3 regions of the Streptomyces sp. NBC_01092 genome follow, and region 1 is predicted to be linked to each of the others. Evidence: riboswitches for the same ligand, from Rfam matches in the RefSeq annotation. Region 1 holds a riboswitch; each other region holds the start of a gene.
What was found. Region 1 has a riboswitch for cobalamin ahead of OG254_RS39775 (CbtB-domain containing protein). Riboswitches for the same ligand answer to the same signal wherever they lie in the genome.

Region 1 (5,140 bases):
CACATGCAGGTCGCCCGTGAACTCGCCGCCCACGGCTACCCGCGCGAGGCCGGGCCGGGTGTCTACGACATCCACTCCCCGCGGGTGCCGAGCGCGAAGGAGGCGGCCGAGCTGCTGCGCACCGGCCTGCGGGCCATCCCCGCCGAACGGCTGTGGGTCAACCCCGACTGCGGTCTGAAGACCCGTGGCTGGCCGGAGACCCGGGCCTCGCTGGAGAACCTGGTGGCAGCGGCCCGTACGGTACGGAGCGAGCTGTCCGTGTCCTGACCCGGCCGACCGGCCAAGGGCCCTCACCGCTCACGTGGTGAGGGCCCCAGGGCAGCGAGGAGCACGTCATGACCCGGCAGGAGGAGCGAGCGCGTGACCAGCCGCGTCACCTTCATCTCACCCGCGATGAACGCGAGCCTGCGCCAGGCCCGCTTCGACGACGGCCGGACCCCGCTCGACGACAGCGGCACGGCACAGGCCCGCGCGGCCGCCGGGACCCTGCCCTCGGCCGCCGATGTGTTCACTTCGCCGAGCCTGCGCTGCCGGGAGACGGCCGAGGCGCTCGCTCTGCACGGATCTGCGGCGGGGGAGCTGACGGGGCTGGAGATGAGCCGCTGGCGGGGCCGCACGCTCGACGAGGTGAGCGCCGTCGAGCCGGAGTCGGTGAGCCGCTGGCTCACGGACCCGGGGTGCGCGCCGCACGGGGGCGAGTCGGTACGGGACTTCTGCGACCGGGTCGCCCAGTGGCTGACGGCCGCGCAGGACCTGGACGGCCGTACGCTCGCCGTGGTCGAGCCGGAGGTCGTTCGCGCCGCCGTCGTTCATGCGCTCGGCATGCCCGCGGCGGCCTTCTGGCGTCTTGACGTCGCCCCGCTGACGGCGACGGAGCTCAGTGGACGGACCGGGCGCTGGAACCTGCGGCTGGGGCGGGCCCTTGCCGCGCCGCACACCGGTTAGAGACGAGCGTCCGGGGTTCAGGATGCCGTGTCGCGGTGGCGACGCAGCAATGCCGCGATGGCGCAGCGCAGACAGCCCGTGTCGGTGTCCGTCCGCGTCACCGCATCGCCGGCGCACGCCGTGCCCGCCTGCTCCCGGCAGCGGGCGGGCGGCGCCGCGACCAGCGTCTCCAGGTCCTGCAGCAGCTGCTCGGTGCGCTTGACCTGCTGGCCCAGTACGCGCACCCGGGCGCTCTGGCCGCCGATCTGCCGTCGGCTGGCCATCAGTTGCTCGTACTCCTCCACGGTCAGCGCCACCGCCTCGTGGCCGCCGAGGGTGATGCGGCGCGGCTGTGGGTGTCTGGCCACTCGGCTCCTCCGCTCCTCGCCCGCGTGGTCGTCGGGTAATCGGCCGGTCGTCCGAGCCATGTCCCGTCCCGTCGACTCGGTGTCCGCAGAACGTGAGAGGGCCCCCGGATGGTTCCGCGGGCCCTCTCACGTGATCGCATTCCGGTCAGCTGGGGGCAGCCACCGCCGGGGCCGAAGCCGCGGCGGCCGGTCTGGGATTCAGCAGTCGCTCGGCCAGCTCGCCGAAGAGCAGCCCGAAGCCTGCCCAGAGCGTGGCCTGCATGGCCAGCGCGGAGATCCGGAACCTCCACAGCACGGCGGCCGGGAAGTCCGCGGGAACCTCGTTGACGACCGGCAGGAACGCGTACGCCAGGCCGATCACCACGGCGAACGCGGCCACCGCGGCGACGGTGGCGTACCAGGTGCCCAGCCTCGGGGCGAGGCGCTTGCCGAGGAGGGTCGCGGCCACCGCGAGGAGGACGCTGAGCACCATCATCAGGAAGTACAGGGTGGTCCGTTTGCCGATGGTGTCGGGGTCGCCGACGGCGGGCGGGTTGGCCGGATACTTCAGGAACGGCACGACGTAGACGGCGAGCAGTGCGCACCCGGACAGCAGCAGCGCGGTGGCCCGCGGGCTGAAGCGGCCGACGCGGCCGAGGGCGAAGCAGTAGGCGAGGGCGGCGATGCCGCCGAAGGCGACCCCGTAGATCAGCACACCGGTGGCGAGGCCCGCGGTGGACTGAAGGCTGCGGGAGACGAGTTCGACCTCGTGCTCGTGCCCGGAGGCGTGGGCCTCCTCGAAGCCGATCGCCTTGTCGACGCTCGGCTCACCGAGGAAGTAGGCCACGACGAGGGCGAGTACACCGGCGCCGAGGCCGGCGAGCATGCCCCGTACGAGCAGGTTTCTTACCGTTGCGGAGTTCATGAGTGTGCGGCGTCCCTCTGGTCAGTGGCAGGGGAAGCCGAGGAGGTGGCGGGCGTCGTGCACCCACTCGTGGACGTCCTCGCCGGAGACGACGGAGGTGGCGCCCTGTTCGGCGCCGACGAAGTACAGCAGGACCAGCATCAGGATGCCGAAGAAGACCGCCCAGGGGACGATCGCGCCGATCGGCAGTTTGGCGGGGAGAGCGGGGGTGGTGGCGGTCGGCTGAGCGACATGCTGCGCCATGGCAGGGCCTCCTTAAGGGAGTTCGCGTCCCATCTCGGTGGTGCACATGACGACGGCCACGGGTCTGACTCGCCACCCTTCCCAAGGGGCGGCATACAGTGGCGCGACCGTGCCGGATTCCCACCGGCTTCCGCTTCGCCGTCGTCGATATCGCACCGACCGTACTGCTCGACCAGGACATGACCAATGGCAGGCGGGCCTGCGGGACCCTCCTCTGACCGAACCTTTACCTGCGACGAAAGCCGCGGAACGCCCTTTCCCCGACCGCCTCATTCGATGCGGAGACCCAGGTCACAATGTGGGAGAGGGCAAGGTCACAGCCGTGCCCTCTGCTGCTCCTTTGATGATCTGACCTAGCATCCGAGCATGACGGTCCTGCCTGACGACGGGCTCTCGCTGGCCGCCGAGTTCCCTGACGCAACCCATGAGCAGTGGCAACACCTGGTGGAAGGTGTGCTGCGCAAGGCGGGCAAGGACGTCTCGGGCCCGGCCGCGGAAGAAGCCCTGTCCACTGCCCTGGAGGACGGGTTGCGCACCCGCCCTCTGTACACCGCGCGCGATGCCGCACCCGACACAGGTTTGCCCGGGTTCGCCCCCTTCGTCCGTGGCGGCCGTGCCGAGGGCAACACGGCCGGCGGCTGGGATGTGCGCCAGCGCCACACGGCGCTCAAGGACAGCGTGGTGCTCGCGGACCTGGAGAACGGCGTCACCTCACTGTGGCTGGTCCTCGGCGAGGGCGGCATCCCGGTTTCGGAACTCGGCCGCGCCCTGGAAGGCGTCTACCTCGACCTGGCCCCTGTCGTCCTCGACGCGGGCACCGAGGTGGAGCCCGCCGCGCGTGAGCTGCTGCGGCTGTACGAGGAGCGGGGCGTCGCCAAGGAGGCGGCGCGCGGCAACCTCGGCGCGGACCCGCTCGGCCATGAGGCCCGTACCGGACAGTCCTCGGAGTTCGCCGCCGTCGCCTCGCTGGCCCGGCTGTGCGCCGAGGAGTACCCGGGGCTGCGGGCGCTGACCGTGGACGCGCTGCCGTACCACGAGGCCGGTGGCTCGGCCGCGCAGGAACTGGGCTGCTCGCTGGCGACCGGTGTCGCCTATCTGCGGGAGCTGACCGAGGCCGGTCTGACGGTCGAACAGGCCGGTGCGCAGCTGGAGTTCCGGTACGCGGCCACCGCCGACCAGTTCCTGACCATCGCCAAGCTGCGGGCCGCGCGCCGGCTGTGGGCGCGGGTGAGCGAGGTGTGCGGGGCGCCGAGCGCGCAGGTGCAGCACGCCGTCACCTCGCCGGTGATGATGTCGCGCCGCGACCCCTGGGTGAACATGCTGCGCACGACGGTGGCCACGCTGGCCGCCGGCGTCGGCGGCGCCGACTCCGTGACCGTGCTGCCCTTCGACCATGCGCTCGGCCTGCCGGACGCTTTCGCGCGGCGCATCGCCCGCAACACCTCGACCATCCTCATCGAGGAGTCGCACCTGGCCCGGGTGATCGACCCGGCCGGCGGCTCCTGGTACGTGGAGCGGCTCACGGACGAACTCGCCGAGGCGGGCTGGGAGTTCTTCCAGCGCATCGAGGGTGCGGGCGGCCAGGCCGAGGCCCTGCGCTCCGGACGGCTCGGCCAGGACCTGGCCGAGACCTGGGCGGCGCGCACCGGCAAGCTCGTCAAGCGGCGCGAACCGATCACCGGCGTCAGCGAGTTCCCGAACCTCGCCGAGCAGCCGGTGGAGCGCGAGCCCGCTCCCGAGGTCCGGTCCGGCGGCCTCCCGCGCGTCCGCCGTGACGAGGCGTACGAGGCGCTGCGTGCCCGTTCCGACGCCCACCTCGCCGCCACCGGGTCCCGGCCGCGGATCTACCTGGCCGCACTCGGCCCGGCCGCCGCCCACACCGCGCGGCTCACCTTCGCGTCGAACCTGTTCCAGGCGGGCGGCATCGAGCCCGTCACCGAGGGCACCTTCGCCGAGAGCGGCGCCACCGAGGCGTGCCTGTGCTCCAGCGACGCGGTGTACGAGGAGCAGGCCCAGACCGTGGCCGCCGAGTTCAGGTCGGCGGGCGCCACGCACGTGTTCCTCGCGGGCCGCCCCGGGCAGTACACCGATGTCGACAGTTACGTCTTCGCGGGCTGTGACGCCGTCGCCGTGCTGTCCGCCACCCTCGACCGCATGGGAGTGTCCTGATGGGAATCCCCGACTTCTCCGGGATCGAGCTGGGGACCCCGACCGCCGCCGCCGGCGCCGACGAGTGGCGTACGGCCGTCAAGCAGGCCACGGGCGGGGACGAGCCACTGTGGGAGACCCCCGAGGGCATCGCGGTCAAGCCGCTGTACACCGGCCGTGACCTGGAGGGCCTGGACTTCCTGGGCACCTACCCGGGCATGGCGCCGTATCTGCGCGGCCCGTACCCGACGATGTACGTCAACCAGCCCTGGACGATCCGCCAGTACGCGGGCTTCTCCACCGCCGAGGAGTCCAACGCGTTCTACCGGCGCAACCTGGCGGCCGGCCAGAAGGGCCTGTCGGTCGCCTTCGACCTGCCCACGCACCGGGGTTACGACAGCGACCACCCGCGCGTGACGGGCGACGTCGGCATGGCGGGCGTCGCCATCGACTCGATCTACGACATGCGGCAGCTCTTCGACGGCATTCCGCTGGACAAGATGACCGTGTCGATGACGATGAACGGCGCCGTGCTGCCGGTGCTGGCGCTGTA
Region 2 (5,140 bases), 5.4 Mb from region 1:
ATCCGAGCTTCCGTTGCGGCGCACCTACGACCAATGCCTCTCCCATCAGCAGTTCGGCGCGTCCGCTCCCACCACCATCAACGCAGGCAAAGCGCTGTCGGGTGCCCTGCACCAGATGGGCCGGGCTCAGGAGGCGGAGGTCCTGACACGCACAGTGCTGTCCAACCTGCCCTCCGAGGAAGGGTCGGCCTCGCCCAACAGGTTGCTGCTCCACCTGGGCCTGGCCGGGATCCTGGGCGCGCAGGGTCGTACCGAAGAGGCCCTTGAGCTGGCCCGCCGGGTCCTGGACGACTGCCGTCGGTTCTTCCAAGACCAACACCCCTACACAGCAGCCTGCTACGCGAACCTGGCCGTGCTGCTCTACACGGCCAACGAGGCGGCTTCCTCCCTGGCACACGCCGAGCAAGCCGCAAGGGTCTTCGCGGCGATCTTCGACGACGACCACCCGTTCACCCTGATGTGCCGGGTGAACCTGGCCAATGCCCAGGCCGCACTGGGGCAGCGCGGACGGGCCCGCGCTACCTACGAGGAGGTACTGGACCGGCTTCGCGATGTCCTCAACGACGACCAGCACCCCGCCCCACTGGTCTGCGCGGCCAACCTCGCGGTGGTATTGAACGAGTTGGGAGAGAGCGAGGCGGCCGAACGGCTGCGCGAGGAGGTGCTGGGCGCGATCACTGCGCGGCTCGGGGCCGATCATCCCCGCGCTCTGGCCCTGCGCGAGTGGAGTCGGTCGGGCTGGGAGTTCGACCCGCACCCGATCTGATCTGCGATGTGCTCGCCGACGTCGGCGAGCACATCGCAGCGAACCACTTTCGCGGACACGGAGGGGCTGCCGAAACCCGCTACACGGCGGCCCCGAACCGCTCGCGAGCACGGTCACGCAGCCAAGCGAGTATTTCCGGTACGGCCGGCAGCGCGGCGAAGTGAGCCGCCCCCGGCTTCAGCACGGCAGTCGCTGAGGGAATGCGTTCGGCTAGCCATCGGAAGTGACCGACGGGCGAGAAGGTGTCGTGCTCACCGTGCCACAGCAGCAGCGGGACTTCGACGATCTTGCCTGGCTCGAAGCCCCAGTCCCGCCGGAAGGACAGCACGTCATCGAGCCACCCGAACGAGGAACGCACCACACTGGTCTCGTAGTTGGCGAGGAGCAGGCCTCGGATCCCACCGTGTCCCACCACAGCCTTGTCTGCCGTGGGCATCTCCGGAGTCAGTAGCCCCAGTAGTGATTCCGGCTTGTCACGAATGGCATCTGCATTGCTGGCAAGGTTGGCCTTGAGCCTTTCCAGGCACTCCTCGGAACCATCGCGGAGAGCCGCCCTGGCGGCCTTGTAGGCGATGACGTTGGACGGGGCCATCCCCTCGAACCAGTCGAGCCCATCTGCATCGGGAGGAGCGATGCTGACCAGCACGGCAGCACTGGCGACCCTGTCCGGAAGCAGCGCCGCACACGCCAACGCGTGCGGTCCGCCGCCGGAACGGCCGAGCACGGAAAACGGCCCGAGATTCAGCTGGTCGGCGATGGCCTCCACGTCCGCGGCGGCGTGACACACAGCGCGGCCTTTTAACCGCTGCGACTCCCCGTACCCCGGCCGGTCATAGGAGATGAGCCGGATGCCCAGCTTGTAGAGAACGCTGGTCCGTGGACGCGGCCCGACCCTGCTGCCCGGAGTGCCATGCAGCAAGAACACCGGGTGGCCCTTCGGGTCCCCCGACGTCTCGAAGAAGAGCAGCCTCTTGCCGTCGCCGCTCTTGACACTTCCCAACACCAGGTGTGCCTCCCGTCGCCAGCGCCGCGGCCGCCCGGAGCAGGACCCAGAGAATCAGCATCCCGCCCGTCAGAGCGCCAGTCGACACACAAACCAGCCGTCATTCGCGACGGACCAAGGGTTTTTCGAAAGACGCAATGTCATGGGGTGACGGTTGCGCGTCCCGAAGGGCCGCTCGCACCGACCAAACGGTAGAGGATTCCCACCCTCCGGCAGGTCATTCCAGCCACACCGATAGCCATTCGGCGCAAAATACATGTTTGGTTTGACACTTCAGTGATCACACCGCCGCACGGCGGCGATCATGCAGACCGAGGGCAGTACCCACATGATGGGGTCCCCCGACACGGCTCGCATCCTGACGTCGGCCGATACCGATCCGTCCGCAAGGAAGGGCCGACATCCCGGCCGGGATCATGCACACGCCCATCACGAAGCTCGGCAACCCCCTGCAACATCCATGGGCGAAATCCAGCCGAACCGGCCACCCTCGACCTCGCTCACCACCGGCCCGCCTCCGCCGCCCACCGCCCCCTCTCGGCCCCCGCCTACCCCCGGGTAGAGTGTCGCCGTCGTCATCACACCCGTACGTGGGAAAGCCGGTGCAAATCCGGCGCTGACCCGCAACCGTGAACCGGTCGTCGTCGAAGGCCGGTGAGCCGGATCGCCGCGTACGGGAAGTGACCGGCTCACGTGCCCCGGCAGTCCGCCGGAGTGCGGCACCGTCGAGGTATACGGAGCCGAGCCGCCGGGGGTCTCCCCTGTGCTGCCCGGTCCCCCTAGGGAAGGGCACCCGCCGATCATGAACGTCCGTCACAGCGCCGCGGTCCTGGCCGCCGCCGTCGTGATCGGCGCGGCCGCGCCGGCCATAGCCGCCGACTCCTCCCCCTCCGCCTCGCCGAAGCCGGCGTACCCCGCCGAGCTGTACGGCACCACCGACCCCACCTACGACGGTGTCTGGCGGCAGTCCCTCGCGATGCTCGCTCAGGACACCGTCGGGGTGAAGCCGGCCCCGAAGGCCGTGGACTGGCTGCTTGGGCAGCAGTGCGCGAACGGGGCCTTCGCGCCCTACCGTGCCGACGCCTCCGCCGACTGCGATGCCAAGACCCTCGTCGACACCAACAACACGGCCGCCGCCGTCCAGGCGCTCGTCGCCCTCGGCGGGCACGACGCCGCCACCTCCAAGGCCGTGACCTGGCTGAAGTCCGTCCAGAACAAGGACGGCGGCTGGGGGTACATGCCGGGCGGGGCCAGCGACACCAACTCCACGTCCGTGGTGATCGGTGGACTCGCCGCCGCCGGTGAGAAGCCTGCGTATGTCCGCAAGGACGGGCAGTCGGCGTACGACGCACTCAAGCAGCTCGCCCTGTCGTGCAAGGACGACGACGGCGGCGCCTTCGCCTTCCAGCCCGACAAGAAGGGCAAGCTGCTCGCCAACGCCGACGCCACCGCGGCCGGTGTCCTCGGCTCGCTCGGCAAGGGCCTCGTCGTGAGCCCCGGCAAGGAGACGCCCACTGCGGACTGCACCGACGGCGGCTACCCGTCCTCGCTTCAGGCCGCCGTCAACGGCGCCGCCTACCTCACCGACGCCCTCGCCAAGGACGGCCACCTCACTTCCGCCCTCCCCGGCGCCGAGGACCAGCCCGACTACGGCAACACCGCCGACGCGGTCGTCGCACTGGCCGCCCTCTCCGGTGCCGACGCCGCCGAGAAGCCGCTGCGCTGGCTGGAGCAGAACTCCGCGAAGTGGGCGAAGCAGAGCGGCCCGGCCGCCTACGCCCAGCTGATCCTCGCCGCCCACGCCACCGGCACCGACCCCCGCGACTTCGGCGGCGCCGACCTGGTCAAGCAGCTCAACGCCACCGGCCCCGCACCGCAGGCCGCGGCAAAGGCCACAAACGAGGAGAAGACCAAGGACGACAGTCCCTTCGGTGTCTGGTGGTACGTCGGCATCTTCCTCGTCGTCGGCGTCGGCATCGGCTTCCTGCTGAGCGGCCGCAAGAAGGGCCCCCAGGCGTGATCCGCCGCGTGCTCGCCCCGCTCCTGGCCGCGCTGGTCCTGCTGACCGGCGCGGCCCAGGCCGCTCAGGCGGCCGGCTACCGCTACTGGTCCTTCTGGGAGCGGCAGGGCGACACCTGGATCTACGCCACCCAGGGCCCCTCCCTCGCCCGCCCCTCCGACGGTGACGTCCAGGGCTTCCGGTTCGCGGTGAGCGAGGACTCGAAGGACGCGACGCAGCCCAGGGGCGCGGCCGAGTTCGCGGTGATCTGCGCCAGGACGCCCGCCGAGGACGGCAGGAAGCGGGTCGCCCTGGTCATCGACTTCGGTACGGCGGCCGACGCCCCGTCCGGCGAGACGCCCCCTGCCCGCCGTACGGCCTGTGCCCGGGTGGCTCCCGACGCGACCACGGCCGAGGCCCTCGCGGCCGTCGCCAAGCCCCTGCGCTACGACAGCAACGCCCTGTTGTGCGCGATCACCGGGTATCCGCAGAAGGGCTGCGGCGATCAGGTGTCGGGCGGCGGCGGGGAGACCGGGAAACCGACTGCGGCCGGACGGACCGCCACCGCGGCCGAGGACGACTCGGACGGCGGGCTCTCGCTGGGCCTGGTCGCGGGCGTCGCCGTGGTGGTGGTGCTCGGGGCTGCGGCGGTCTGGCAGGCACGGCGGCGCGGGGATGCCTGAGCGCGCCGCCGGCTCTGACGATGTGCGCCGCCTCGGGACGGGGACGGGAGGTTGGTCGTCCGCGGCGCCATCGTGGCTGGTCGCGCCCGCGCGGCGGAGCCGCACATGTCACGGCCCCGCGCCCCTTCGGGACGCTGCCGCCCCTCCCCTGCACCCCGGCGCCTGGTGGCTCTGGGCCCTCGCCCTCGGTACCGCCGCCACCCGCACCACCAACCCGCTCCTCCTCGCCCTCCTCATCGCGACCTCCGCGTACGTCGTGGCGGCCTGCCGCCCGAACGCCCCCTGGGCCCGCTCCTACTCCGTCTTCTTCAAGCTGGCCCTGGCCGTCCTCTTCATCCGGCTCGTCTTCGCCGTGCTCCTCGGCTCCCCGCTCCCCGGCACCCACGTGATCGTCACGCTCCCCGAGATCCCCCTCCCCGACTGGGCGCAGGGGATCCGGCTGGGCGGCAAGGTCACCGTCGAGACCGTCCTCATCGCCTTCTACGACGGCCTGCGCCTCGCGACGCTCCTCATCTGCGTGGGCGCGGCGAACTCCCTCGCCAACCCCACCCGCCTGCTCAAGTCCCTGCCCGGCGCGCTGTACGAGATCGGCGTGGCGGTCGTCGTCGCCCTCACCTACGCCCCCAATCTCATCGCCGACGTCCAGCGGCTGCGCGCCGCCCGCCGGCTGCGCGGCCGGCCCGACACCG
Region 3 (5,140 bases), 6.2 Mb from region 1:
AAGGTCGCGGTGGCCATGTCCGCCGTACTGAACCTTGTCGGCGCCTTCCTCTCCGTGGAGGTCGCCAACACGATCTCCAAAGGTCTCGTCGACGAGACCGGCATACGCCCCGAGGTCATATTCGCCGCGTTGGTCGGCGCGATCCTCTGGAACCTGCTGACCTGGCTGGTGGGCCTGCCCTCCAGCTCCTCGCACGCCCTGATGGGCGGTCTGATCGGCGCCACCATCGCCTCGGCCGGCGTCGGCGCGGTCCACGGCGACGTGCTCGTCACCAAGGTGCTGATCCCGGCGATCGCCGCGCCGCTGGTCGCGGGCATCGCCGCGCTGCTCGCCACCCGCCTGATGTACACCCTCGGCAAGAAGGCCGACGGCAAAGCCGCCGCCAAGGGCTACCGCACCGGCCAGATCGCCTCCGCCGGCCTGGTCTCGCTCGCCCACGGCACCAACGACGCGCAGAAGACGATGGGCATCATCACCCTCGCCCTGGTCGCCGGCGGCGCCGTCGCCCCCGACTCCGACCCGCCCATGTGGGTCATCCTCTCCGCGGGCCTGGCCATCGCGCTCGGCACCTACCTCGGCGGCTGGCGCATCATCCGCACCATGGGCAAGGGCCTGACCGACCTTCAGCCGCAGCAGGGCTTCGCCGCCCAGACCAGCGCGGCCACCGTCATCCTGGCCTCCTCCCACCTCGGCTTCTCCCTCTCCACCACGCACTCCGTCTCCGGCTCGGTGATGGGCGCCGGCCTCGGCCGCAAGGGCGGCGTCGTCCGCTGGTCGACGGCCACCCGGATGTTCGTCGCCTGGGGCCTGACCCTCCCGGCCGCAGCCCTGGTGGGCGCGCTCGCGGAGTACGTGACGGGCTTCGGCGCCTGGGGCACGGCCGTGGTCGCCGTCTTCCTGATCGCCTCCAGCGCCGCGATCTGGAAGCTCTCCCGCCGCGAGGTCGTCGACCACACGAACGTCAACGAGTCCGACGAGCCGGCAGGCGTCGTCACCACCGCCATCGCCGCCGTGACCCCGCCCCCGGCAGGCACGGCCACCGAGGACCTCACGGCCACGATCCCGGCCCCGTCCTCCGAGCCCGCGCCCTCGCAGGCCACGGTCTGACCCCCGCCCCGTTACCGGCTCCCAAGAAAGAAGAAGCATGAAGATCGACTGGGCGGCTCTCGGCTCCGTCTTCGGCGTCAGCCTCGTGATCACGGTGGCCCTGGTGGGCCTGTTCACCCTCGGCATCGCGGGCCTGTCCCGCCGCGAACGGGCCGCGGCCCAGGGCGACTCGGCCGCACTCGCGGTCACGGGCGCGTACGCGTGCTTCGCGGCGTGCACGGCGGCGGTGGCCTACGGGATCTATCTGATCGTGGCCTGACGCAGCGCGCACACCACCTGAAACACCCGAGGTGCGGGACGGATCACCGTCCCGCACCTCAGTGCTGTGTGGGCCTTCGCACACTCTTCCCTCGCAGGTCAACGGCAAGTTGACGCCCCTTCCAACCCCGTGGTGGACTGCCGGGGCCAAGTACGGCGGCAGAAGAGGAAGCCGGTGTGAATCCGGCGCGGTCCCGCCACTGTCACCGGGGTAGAAAGCCCCGGGAGCCAGGAACTCTCGCCGCCGGTCTCGTCGTACCAGGGCGCGGACACCCTGAGTGAGGACATAACGCCATGCTCGCCTGCCGATCGACATGCAGTAGCAGACCCTCGTCTGACCCAGCGATCGGCTGACCCCGATGCGAGCCGATCGCGTTTTCGCGTACGGCGCCGCCGCCGGACTTCTCGGTGATCTGCTGCTCGGCGACCCTCGTCGGGGGCATCCGGTCGCCGCGTTCGGACGGGCTGCCGGCGCCGTGGAACGGGTGTTGTGGCGCGACGACCGCGCGTGGGGTGCGGTGCACACCGCCGTGTGCACCGGTGGCGCCGTGGCGGCAGGAGCGCTCGCCGCTCGTGCGGTACGTCCCTCTCCCGTCGCCTCCGTCGCGCTGACCGGCGCCGCCACCTGGGCGGTCGTCGGGGGGACTTCGCTGGCCCGGGAGGCCCGCGTCATCGGGCGAGCGCTGGAGGCGGGGGACATCGAGGGCGCCCGTGCCCGGCTGCCGCATCTGTGCGGGCGGGATCCGCAGGCGCTGGACGCGGACGGGATCGCGCGGGCCGTGGTCGAGTCCGTTGCCGAGAACACCTCCGATGCCGTCGTGGGGGCCCTTGTGTGGGGGGCCGTCGGCGGGGTGCCGGGGCTGCTCGGGTTCCGGGCCGTGAACACGCTCGACGCCATGGTCGGGCACAAGTCACCCAAGTACCGGCGCTACGGATGGGCTTCGGCCCGGCTCGACGACCTGGCCGGCTGGCCGGGGGCGCGGCTGACCGCCGTACTCGCCGCCGTCGCCGGGAGCGATCCCCGGGGAGCGGTACGGGCCTGGCGCGCCGACGCCGCCAAGCACCCGAGCCCCAACGCCGGGCCCGTCGAGGCGTCGTTCGCGGGCGCCCTCGGGGTGCGGCTCGGCGGGACGCTGTCGTACGGCGGCAGGGTCGAGCACCGGCCCGTGCTCAACACGGACGGGCGGGCCGTCGGCACCCACGACGTGGAACGGGCCGTACGGCTGTCGAAGCGTGTCAGCTTGCTGGCGCTCGGCGTCTGTGTCGCCGCGCGCCTCATCGCGAAGGGACGTCCCTCATGACGGGCGGTGGTCTCCTCGTCGCCGGCACCACCTCCGACGCCGGCAAGAGCGTCGTCACCGCGGGAATCTGCCGGTGGCTGGTGCGGCAGGGGGTCAAGGTCGCGCCGTTCAAGGCGCAGAACATGTCCCTCAATTCGTTCGTGACGAGGGAAGGTGCCGAGATCGGGCGGGCGCAGGCCATGCAGGCGCAGGCCTGTCGTGTCGAGCCGACCGCGCTCATGAATCCCGTGCTGCTCAAGCCCGGCGGCGAGCAGAGCAGTCAGGTCGTGCTGCTGGGGAAGCCCGTCGGTGAGCTCAGCGCACGCGGGTATCACGGCGGGCGGCAGCAGAAGCTGCTCGGGACCGTGCTCGACTGTCTCGCCGAATTGCGGGGCACGTATGACGCGGTGATCTGTGAGGGAGCCGGCTCTCCGGCCGAGATCAATCTGCGGCGGACCGACATCGTCAACATGGGGATCGCCCGCAATGCCGGGCTGCCCGTGCTGGTGGTGGGTGACATCGACCGCGGTGGCGTGTTCGCCTCCTTCTTCGGGACCGTCGCCCTCCTCTCGCCCGAGGATCAGGCGCTCGTCGCCGGGTTTCTGGTGAACAAGTTCCGGGGGGACGTCAGCCTGTTGGAGCCGGGGCTCGACATGCTGCACGAACTCACCGGACGCCACACCTACGGCGTCCTCCCCTTCCAGCACGGCCTCGGCATCGACGAGGAGGACGGGCTGCGGCCCTCTTTCAAATCAAACACAGCCCTGCGCGGGACGGTCCGGGAGTCGAACGTCGCCCCGCCCCTCGGGGAGGACGTGCTGCGCGTCGCCGTCTGTGCCGTCCCGCTCATGTCCAACTTCACGGACGTCGACGCCCTCGCCGCCGAACCCGGCGTCGTCGTGCGGTTCGTGGACCGGGCGGAGGAGCTGGCCGACGCCGACCTCGTCGTCATTCCGGGGACCCGGGGGACGGTCCGCGCGCTGGAGTGGCTGCGGGAGCGCGGGCTCGCCGATGCTCTCGCCCGCAGGGCCGCCGAGCAGCGCCCGATCCTCGGGATCTGCGGCGGCTTCCAGGTCCTCGGCGAGCACATCGAGGACGACATCGAGAGCCGGCGCGGGCACGTCGAAGGGCTCGGCATCCTGCCCGTCCGCGTCCGGTTCGCCCGCGAGAAGACCCTCACGCGGCCGGTGGGCGAAGCCCTCGGGGAGCCCGTCGAGGGGTACGAGATCCATCACGGGGTCGCCGAAATAAGCGGAGGCCGGCCATTCCTCGACGGCTGCCGGGTCGGCCAGACCTGGGGCACGCACTGGCACGGCTCGCTGGAGTCGGACGGCTTCCGGCGGGCCTTCCTGCGCGAGGTGGCCGCCGCCGCGGGCCGCCGCTTCGTGCCGGCGCCGGACACGTCGTTCGCCGCGCTGCGCGAGGAGCAGCTCGACCGGCTCGGCGACCTGATCGAACAGCACGCGGACACGGACGCGCTCTGGCGGCTCATCGAGTCGGGCGCGCCGCAAGGACTGCCTTTCATTCCACCGGGAGCGCCCGCATGAGCACAGTGTTGTTGTTGTCGACCGCCGACACGGATCTGCTGGCGGCCAGGGCCGCCTCCGGTGCCGACTACCGGATCGGCAACCCGACCCGCGTGGACGTCGAGGCCGAGCTGCCCGCGCTCCTCGACGGCGCGGACCTCGCCGTCGTACGACTGCTCGGCGGCAAGCGGGCCTGGGAGGACGGGCTGGCCAAGCTCAAGGCTTCCGGCATCCCCACCGTCCTGCTGGGCGGCGAGGCCGTGCCGGACGCGGAGCTGATGGCCGAGTCGTCCGTGCCGGCCGGTGTCGTGGCGGAGGCGCTGAAGTACCTGGTCGAGGGCGGCCCCGCCAACCTCACCGAGCTGGCCCGGTTCCTCTCCGACACCGTGCTGCTGACGGGCGAGGGGTTCGTCGAGCCGCAGAAGATGCCGGAGTACGGCGTCCACGGCGACCGTACGCTCCAGGAGGGCCGCCCGACCGTCGGCGTGCTCTTCTACCGGGCCCATGAGCTCAGCGGCAACACCGCGTTCGTGGACACCCTGTGCGACGCGATCGAGGCGCACGGCTCCAACGCCCTTCCCGTGTACTGCGGTTCGCTGCGCGGCGCGGACCCGGAGCTGTACGAGATCCTCGGCAAGGCCGACGCCCTCATCGCCACCGTCCTCGCCGCGGGCGGCACGCACGCCTCGCAGGCCTCGGCGGGCGGCGACGAGGAGGCGTGGGACATCGGGGCGCTCGCGGACCTCAACGTGCCGGTGCTGCAAGGGCTCTGCCTGACGTCGTCCCGCGCGGCCTGGGACGACTCCGACGCCGCGCTCTCCCCCATGGACGCGGCGATGCAGGTCGCCATCCCGGAGTTCGACGGGCGGCTCATCACCGTCCCGTTCTCCTTCAAGGAGCAGGGCCCGGACGACGTACCCGTGTACGTGGCCGACCCGGAGCGGGCCGGGCGCGTCGCCGGGATCGCCG

Region 2: it holds a riboswitch for cobalamin, as region 1 does, so the genes downstream of both, OG254_RS15050 (prenyltransferase/squalene oxidase repeat-containing protein) here and OG254_RS39775 (CbtB-domain containing protein) in region 1, are expected to answer to the same signal.
Region 3: it holds a riboswitch for cobalamin, as region 1 does, so the genes downstream of both, OG254_RS11575 (cobalamin biosynthesis protein) here and OG254_RS39775 (CbtB-domain containing protein) in region 1, are expected to answer to the same signal.

Annotation. Positions count from the first base shown of each region.
Region 1 is NZ_CP108659.1:8,796,508-8,801,647, reverse strand. It holds gene metE (5-methyltetrahydropteroyltriglutamate--homocysteine S-methyltransferase) at 1-267, shown strand, start outside; gene OG254_RS39790 (histidine phosphatase family protein) at 361-945, shown strand; gene OG254_RS39785 (hypothetical protein) at 963-1,292, opposite strand; gene OG254_RS39780 (CbtA family protein) at 1,438-2,196, opposite strand; gene OG254_RS39775 (CbtB-domain containing protein) at 2,218-2,439, opposite strand; cobalamin riboswitch at 2,476-2,614, opposite strand; gene OG254_RS39770 (methylmalonyl-CoA mutase family protein) at 2,806-4,608, shown strand; gene scpA (methylmalonyl-CoA mutase) at 4,608-5,140, shown strand, end outside.
Region 2 is NZ_CP108659.1:3,360,749-3,365,888, forward strand. It holds gene fxsT (FxSxx-COOH system tetratricopeptide repeat protein) at 1-766, shown strand, start outside; gene OG254_RS15045 (alpha/beta fold hydrolase) at 846-1,769, opposite strand; cobalamin riboswitch at 2,322-2,456, shown strand; gene OG254_RS15050 (prenyltransferase/squalene oxidase repeat-containing protein) at 2,572-3,789, shown strand; gene OG254_RS15055 (SCO2322 family protein) at 3,786-4,451, shown strand; gene OG254_RS15060 (energy-coupling factor transporter transmembrane component T) at 4,444-5,140, shown strand, end outside.
Region 3 is NZ_CP108659.1:2,618,203-2,623,342, forward strand. It holds gene OG254_RS11565 (anion permease) at 1-1,107, shown strand, start outside; gene OG254_RS11570 (hypothetical protein) at 1,145-1,366, shown strand; cobalamin riboswitch at 1,483-1,626, shown strand; gene OG254_RS11575 (cobalamin biosynthesis protein) at 1,725-2,666, shown strand; gene OG254_RS11580 (cobyric acid synthase) at 2,663-4,192, shown strand; gene cobN (cobaltochelatase subunit CobN) at 4,189-5,140, shown strand, end outside.